Regions from separate parts of the Ruminococcus sp. MSJ-25 genome, predicted to be linked through region 1. Evidence: riboswitches for the same ligand, from Rfam matches in the RefSeq annotation. Region 1 holds a riboswitch; the other holds the start of a gene.

The links. A riboswitch is a leader RNA that binds a small molecule or an ion and turns the genes downstream of it on or off. The one in region 1 is predicted to bind thiamine pyrophosphate.
Region 2: it holds a riboswitch for thiamine pyrophosphate, as region 1 does, so the genes downstream of both, thiD (bifunctional hydroxymethylpyrimidine kinase/phosphomethylpyrimidine kinase) here and KQH97_RS02810 (energy-coupled thiamine transporter ThiT) in region 1, are expected to answer to the same signal.

The regions. Positions count from the first base shown of each region.
Region 1 covers NZ_JAHLPI010000010.1:16,182-20,382, reverse strand. Annotated here, with positions in the region: gene KQH97_RS02820 (uridine kinase) at 1-162, shown strand, start outside; gene KQH97_RS02815 (bifunctional diguanylate cyclase/phosphodiesterase) at 316-1,989, shown strand; gene KQH97_RS02810 (energy-coupled thiamine transporter ThiT) at 2,077-2,661, opposite strand; TPP riboswitch at 2,720-2,829, opposite strand; gene recQ (DNA helicase RecQ) at 2,941-4,201, opposite strand, start outside.
Region 2 covers NZ_JAHLPI010000016.1:150,019-154,219, forward strand. Annotated here, with positions in the region: gene KQH97_RS08895 (C40 family peptidase) at 210-1,199, shown strand; TPP riboswitch at 1,382-1,488, shown strand; gene thiD (bifunctional hydroxymethylpyrimidine kinase/phosphomethylpyrimidine kinase) at 1,548-2,351, shown strand; gene thiC (phosphomethylpyrimidine synthase ThiC) at 2,348-3,661, shown strand; gene thiW (energy coupling factor transporter S component ThiW) at 3,984-4,201, shown strand, end outside.

The DNA.
Region 1 (4,201 bases):
CTTTTGGATACACTGCGACGTGAGAGCAGGAGCTATAAGGATTTTGAACGCTTTTTGCCTATGCTAAAAGCCCTTGAGGAGATAGAGCCGGTGATGCTCGAAAGTGTGCCTGTAAATTCCCTTGCAAGGGAGTTTGTAGGTGAAAGCAGCTATAGCTACTAAGACGATAAAACGCCGTCGGAAAAGGACGGCGTTTTGCTATGTTTGCTTGACTTTTTTTATAAAAAGTAGTAAAATGAAATAAGGTAAGTACAGGTATTTTTGAAAACGTTTTCCTGAACGTGATCATTGAATAAAAAATTAGTGGGGATAAAAATGAATTTTGATAATGATTTGATGCTTTTCTTCCGAACGATATATGAAGATTCGGAGAATATGGACAAATGCAGTGCCAAGGTGAAAAGTGCTGTGGCTGCTGTGGCAGACAAGCTTGACATCGTCAGAGCGGAGCTTGCAGTGAAAATGCCTGCAACAAAGCTTTGTGAGGATGGAGCAGATATGCTCATGGTGCTTTATGACAGAGAGAAGGACGTGGAAAACGAGCCTTTTGAGGCAAGTTTTCCTTTGTTTGAAGGCGGCTTTATAACAGTGACCTTTTATTCTGGTAATTCCAATGGCTTTGATAACGAGCAAAGGAATATCGTAGAGATAATCGCAAACACTGTTTTTATCCAATTTAACAGGGTAATTATGCAGGAGCTTGTTACTCATGTTATAAAAACGGATATCGAAACAGGTGCAGCAAATTTAGACGCTTTGATAAATTACGCCGGTATGCTTATAGCACAAAACAGGATAGAGGATTTCAGTATAATTTTTTTCAATATACATAACTTCAAATATGTAAATAAGGTATTAAATTACGAACAGGGCGACGTTGTTTTGCGTAATTATACAAAGACTATATACCGAAATCTTTCAGATGGTGAGATGATCGCAAGACTTGGCGGCGATAATTTCGTTATGCTTGTAAAGAACGAATCGCTCAGAGAATATATTGATATGCTCAGCTTTATGAACATAAGGTATGACGATGGCAAAGTATCAAAGGATTTTATTTTTAGTGCAACCATCGGATATTCGTCAACTGTGGGTATAAGATATCCAAGAGAAGTAATGGCTCGTGCAAGCATTGCATATGCTGCTGCAAGACGAGTTGGCGCAGGCCATGTAATGGAGTATTCCGAAAATATAAAACAAGAACTGATGAAAATTCAGGGAGTGCTGTCAAACTTCATGGCTGGGCTTATGGCAGGTGAGTTCGAGGTGTATTATCAGCCAAAGGTACGCATCGAAACCAAGGAGATATTTGGTGCAGAAGCCCTTGTACGTTGGCATAGAAAGGGAAGGTTATCAGCACCGGTGGAGTTTATTCCGCTTCTCACGAATGACGGAAGCATAATAAAGCTTGACTACTATGTGCTTGAAGAAGTTTGCAAATGGCTGAGAAAACGCATAGATATGGGTTTTGAACCCTTGAGGATATCAGTGAATTTTTCGAGGAAGCACCTGGAAGAAAAAAATATGATAGGTAATATAGTTGCCTTGATCGACAAATACGAGCTTGATCACCAGCTTATAGAAATAGAGCTTACTGAAAGCGAGGATTATCAGAATTTTGAGCTTATCACAGAGATCGTGAATGGTCTGAGAGCTAATGGTATCGTCACATCTATGGACGATTTTGGTACTGGCTTTTCATCGCTCAATATGATAAAGAATGTTGATCTGCAGGTAATAAAGATAGACAAGTCCTTTATTCCTCTTGAAAAGGATTATGAGGGCAAGGATAAAGATCTTATAATGTTCTATTACATTATAAAAATGGTTAAAAAGCTTGGCAAGGAAACTATCGCCGAGGGAGTTGAAACTGAGCAGCAGCTTGACTATCTCAGAGAAGTTGGCTGTGACGCTGTTCAGGGCTTTGTGTTTGACAAGCCTCTGCCTGCGGCTGAGTTTGAGAAACGTCTTGCCTGCGGTTATAACTGATAAATAAAAGGACGAACATTTTGTGTTCGTCCTTTTTTTTGCATGAATGAAAACAGCCGCAGACCGCCAGCCTTTTGCAATGTGTGATTATTTATCCTGTGTGGAAAGAATTTTTCTAGTCTGAGGTATCTCAAAAAGTGCAAACGCACCGATAGCTGTGAATATCATTTCAGGAAGCATATATGAGCCGTTGTAAAGCAGGCTGTAGAGTACGCTGTTGTCTGTTGAGAAGCCGTCCCACAGTGCGCCGAATGACTTCCAGATAACAACGCCGCTGATGAAGTGGCAAACAAATCTCAGGAAAACTGCTATCATCGTTCCTGCTATCCAGCCCACTGCGCCTTTCTTTCTGAAAATTCCTGCCACACCGAGAACTGTGTAGGCTGCAAGATAGTCAATGAATATGCAGGCAACGAGCATTACAGGAGAAAGTCCCCAGCCGAAAAGTCCGTCTGTGATACCCTGAATGAACTGAATGAGAGAGAAAACAAATGCCGCTCCAAGACCCTTTGCTACGCCATGCTTAATGCTGAAAACGGCTATAGGAAGCATGGAGAGCAGTGTGATAGAGCCGCCCCAAGGGAGCTTGTATACTCTGATAAAGCTAAGCACTGTTGCCAGTGCCACCATTACTGCACCCTCGACCAGTGTGAGTGTTTTTGAATTTTTCATATTATACCATTCCTTTCTGCGTACAAAAAATGCGTATGCCTGATAAAAGGGCATACGCATAGATATACACACTATTTTCCTACGCTGGCATTACCCATATCAGGTGCGGTCAGAACATCAATTTGCTCTTTCTCAGCCGAAAAACATTCAGCTCCCGTGTCGTTTTATGTACTATTGTTATTATACTGCTTTTTTCGTGGGTTTTCAATAGCTTTTCTGATTTTCCCCACCTAAATTGTATGAAAACATAAATATTTGTCACAAAACCGCATTTTATTATTAGTTTTGTACATCTTTGCTGAGTATCTCCTCTATGTTCTCAAAAATAAATTCCTGCGCCTGCTTTGGAAAAAGTATCGTCTTGTAGCTGTTTCCAAGCTGTGATATTTTTTCACGCTCTATTATTCCTGCTTCGGGGGAAAGTATTGTAGTTTCAAGAAAGCCCCTGCCGTTTGCTCCGTCTTTTGCAAGATAATTTTCACCTATGAGCCATTCTTTTATGGCAAGTTTTATGCTTCTTATATCGCCGTCTGTGCCGAGCTGATAGAAAATGCTGTCGCATACTTCTGAAAGGGTCATATCCTGTTCTTTGCCTGAAAGCTCACCTGCGTGGGCAATTATATATTCCTTTGTGCTTTGACCGCCTTCCGCCATCTGTTTTTGCAGATAGCCCTCTGGGATATATTTATAACCCGAAGCAGCGTCAGGATTTTCCTTGAGATATTTCTGTATCTCAGCTACAAAGTATCTTCCATAACGTTCCTGCTTTGACTTTCCCACTCCTGAGATATTCAAAAGCTCCGTCTGCGTCTTAGGAAGCTTTATACACATATCACGCAGTGAAGCGTCTGTAAGAATGATATATGCAGGCAGACTTGCCTGTGTCGCAAGCTTGCTCCGCACTGCTCTGAGCCGTCCGAAAAGCTCCTTGTCAAATGTCGTAACTTCGTCCCTGCCGATCTTTGTGACCGTTTCGCTCTTTGGCTTTTTCTTTGGAAGGCGTATTGTAATAGTCTTTTTGTCCATTAATATCTCTGCAGACCTTCTTGTAAGGGTAAGCACAGAAAAATCCCCGTGTGAAGTCTGTGTGATGTAATCATCAGCTTCAAGAAAAGCTATGAGCCTGCGGATATAGACATGCGTGGAGTCTTTCATTATGCCGTATGTCGAAAGAGTGGAAAGGTCAAAACGCTTTACCTTTTCGGAGTCTGAGCCTTTAAGTATCTGTGCTATTACACCTGCTCCAAAAGAAAGGTTTCGCTGGTGAAGTCTATAAATGCAGGAAAGCACTTTCTGACAATCCACAGACACGTCAACTTCTTCTGTTTCTCCGAAATCACCCAAACAGCCTGAACAGTTCTGACAAGGCTTGTCCTGCTTCTCACCAAAATATCCAAGGATAAACTCTCTCAGACAGCCGTTTGTGTTGCAGTAATCGGTCATCTTTTTCAGACGCATAAGATCACGTTTGCGTATCATTTCAAGAGTGTCATCGTCAAGGTCGGGATTGTCATGAGAATTGTTTATAAGAAACTTGTTG
Region 2 (4,201 bases), on a different contig from region 1:
CAACAGCTGCATTAAAATAGGAGATTTGTATACTAACAATAAACAGAAACGTATAATACTGCCATAAGTGTTTACAAAATAGAAACTTAATTATTACAGATTGTAATAATTAACGATGTATAATAATATACATGAAATCGTATAAGTACATGAATACAAAAACTGGAAAGGACTGATCCGTTATCAACATAATAAGAAAAATAACAGCAGTGATAATTTCATCAGTTATAATGATAAGCTTTGTGGCATTTGCACCGCAGGGATCCGCTAAGACTTATGTGAATGTTATAACAGCTTCTGCTGCCGACTCGATGACAAAACCTGTTTTGATAAAAAGACAAGCGTATTCAAACAAAATAGAAGCAGGAGTAAAAAATCTCACCAGCTTTTCCTCAAAGACTACATTTGAGGTCTATGTAAACGGACGCTATGTAAGAAAATATACATGGCAGGCACTTAAAAAGGATAACTATATAAATATAACCGATGACGGCAAGCTTTATCTTAAAGCTTCCACAAAATATAAAGTCACTGTCAAAGCGGTAAACGGCAGTGCCAAGTCAGAGTCGTCGATCCTCAACGTAAAGACAGCAGCAAAAACATACTATTATATAGATAAAAACGTTCAGCTTTATAGCTTTAAAAACGGTAGGTTCAAGAAATCCTCAAAAACAAAAGCCTCTGTGGCTGTGTCGGGTACTCTCACTACCGATAAAAATAAGCGTGTGGCAGGTCAGAGCAAGAATATCGGCGGAGCAAATTATGTCCTTATCAATGAAGGCGATCATAAAGGTAAGTACGTCAAGGTAGGAAAAGGTGTGAAGCGTACACCAGAGAGAAAAGCAAGAATAAAAACAGCCGTTGATTATGCCGCAAGCATGAACGGCGGAAGATATGTTTGGGGCGGAACAAAGTATAAGGCAACGGACTGCTGTGGATTGACAATGCAAGCCTATAGAAAAGCCGGTGTGAATATGTATAACAGCGTATATTCGCAGGCGAAAATGGGAAAAGCAGTGTCTTTGAAGAATATAGAAGCAGGCGACCTGATAATCTGTAATAACTATGGCCATGTAGCGATGTATATAGGCGGCGGAAAAATAGTCCATGCTATGAGTACATATTATGGGATCAGAATACAGCCTCTTGCAAATATCAAGTATTGCGGAAAGATAAACACTATCAGGAGAATACTGTAAAGCGAAGCGATTTTGCGGCATAACAAACTGTCGAATAACTGTAGGGGCGACCTTTGGTCGCCCGCTTGGTTTCATAGCACTGTATCGGTAAGTTTCAAATGTAAATGTATACACAATTTTTCCTTGACAATCTCGCTGACCAGTGTTATAATAAAAAAGCAGAAAAACTGCGAAAAATCGAATAAAGTTTGCAGGGGGACCCAAGCGAAAACGCTGGGTTGAGAAGGTAAAACCTGACCCTTTGAACCTGTTGGTCAATACCAGTGTAGGAAGCAATTTGTGTAAATTTACCTCCTGCATGGTCAGGAGGTTTTTTGTTTCCCCTTTTCCATAAGAAAGGAATAAAGTATGTTAAAATGTTTGTCAGTGGCAGGCTCGGATTGCTCCGGTGGCGCAGGTATACAAGCCGACCTTAAAGCCTTCAGCGCTAATGAAACTTTCGGCATGAGCGTTATTACCTCTGTCGTCGCTGAAAATACTACCCGTGTGCTGTCTGTTTTCAACGTACCCGTTGAGGAGATACAAAAACAGATAGACGCTGTGTTTGAGGATATCCACGTCGATGCCGTAAAACTCGGTATGCTCCCAACTGCCGAAATTATTTCAGCAGTTGCGGATAAGCTTAATGAGTATAAACCAAGTATTATCGTCTGCGATCCCGTCATGGTCGCTACAAGCGGCGACGCTCTCTCTGAGGGCGGAACTGTTTCCACCATGAGGGAAAAGCTCTTTCCTATAGTTACGCTCCTTACACCGAATATCCCCGAAGCCGAAGCTATCTCAGGCTTGGAGATAAAGAATGAAAACCATATGGAAAAAGCCGCAAGGATAATAATGGATATGGGCGTAAAAAACGTCCTCGTCAAAGGCGGTCATCTCACCGGCGACGCTGTGGATTATCTCTGTACCCCAGAGGGCGTTCATAAGCTTGCCTGCAAGCGTGTTGATTCGCCTAATACCCATGGCACTGGCTGTACTCTGTCATCTGCCATAACTGCAAACCTTGCCCACGGTATGGATATGCTCTCCGCTGTAACAAAGGCGAAAAACTATATCACCGAGGCAATAGAAAAATCATTCACAGTGGGCAAAGGACATAGCCCCGTTAATCACTTTTATGACTATTACGATTTGAAAGGAACTGTTCTATGAGAAATTATAAAACTCAAATGGAAGCCGCTAAAAAGGGTATCGTTACCCCTGAAATGGAAACAGTGGCTAAGAAAGAAAATATGGACGTAAACGAGCTTATGGCTCTTGTTGCAGCAGGTCAGGTTGCTATCCCTGCCAACGTAAACCATACTGCTCTCTCTGCCGAGGGTATCGGCAAAGGCCTTAAAACTAAGATAAACGTAAATCTCGGTATCTCAGGGGACGCTAAGAATTATGACATTGAGATGCAGAAAGTGGATATGGCTATCAAGTTCGGCGCTGAAGCTATCATGGACCTGTCAAACTACGGCAAGACCAATACTTTCAGAAAAGAGCTAGTAGCAAAGTCGCCTGCCATGATAGGCACTGTTCCTATGTATGACGCTATCGGCTACCTCGATAAAGACCTCCTTGAGATATCCGCTCAGGACTTTCTTAAGGTAGTAAAAGCCCATGCAGAAGAGGGCGTTGACTTTATGACTATCCACGCAGGTATCAACAGACGTGCAATCGAAGCTTTCAGACGTGAGGGAAGAAAAATGAATATCGTTTCCCGTGGCGGTTCACTGCTCTTCGCATGGATGATGATGACAGGCAACGAGAACCCATTCTTCGAGTATTATGACGAGGTACTTGAAATACTCAGAGAGTATGACGTAACTATCTCCCTTGGTGACGCACTCCGTCCGGGATGTCTTGCAGACGCTTCCGACGCCGCTCAGATCTCCGAGCTTATCGAGCTTGGCAACCTCACAAAGAGAGCGTGGGAAAAGGACGTTCAGGTAATGGTAGAGGGTCCTGGCCATATGGCAATGAACGAGATCGCCGCAAATATGATAATGGAAAAGAAGATATGCCACGGCGCACCTTTCTATGTACTTGGACCTCTGGTAACAGATATCGCACCTGGCTATGACCATATCACATCAGCTATCGGCGGAGCTATCGCCGCAGCAAGCGGTGCAGACTTCCTCTGCTATGTAACCCCTGCCGAGCATCTCAGACTTCCGGACGTTGACGACGTTAAGGAGGGCATTATCGCCAGCAAGATAGCAGCCCATGCCGCAGATATCGCAAAGGGCGTAAAGGGTGCAAGAGATATGGACGATAAAATGGCAGCGGCTCGTCACAAGATGGATTGGGACGAAATGTTCGAGATAGCACTTGACGGTGAAAAGGCAAGAAGATTCTTTGAGCAGACCCCACCTGCCGACAGACATACCTGCTCAATGTGCGGCAAGATGTGTGCCGTTAGAACAACAAACATGATACTCGAGGGCAAAGAGGTTAAATTCTGCTCAGAGAAGTAGAAAACTCGATGCAGGGGCGAACAGCGTTCGCCCGCATGAGATAAAAATTGAATGTCAGCTCGACAATTGTACGAAAAATCGGACAATTACATGAGAGCAGATATAAAAAGAATGTAATGTGCAAGAGGAGCGTCTTGCGAACTTTTTCATAAAAAGTATTCAGCGAGGGAACCCGTGTTTCGGGGTGAGAGGGTGCAATGGAGCACCGACCGAAAATAATTTACGTCAGATCGTGAGCGGATAGCATAGCCACGGTCTGTGCGCCGCTGGATAACTTGCTCTTTTTCGTTCGGCGGTGCGATACGATATGGAGGAATAAAAAATGAAAAAGACAAACATTCACAAATTGGTATTCGCAGCAGTATTGGTAGCCCTTGCAGTGGTAGGTTCGCTCATCTCGTTCCCTATCGGCGCTTCAAAGTGCGCACCTGTTCAGCACCTTGTAAATATAATCGGTGCAGTTTTCCTTGGACCTGCATGGGCAGTGGGCGTTGGCTTCACAGCCGCACTTCTCAGAAATCTTCTGGGACTTGGCTCTCT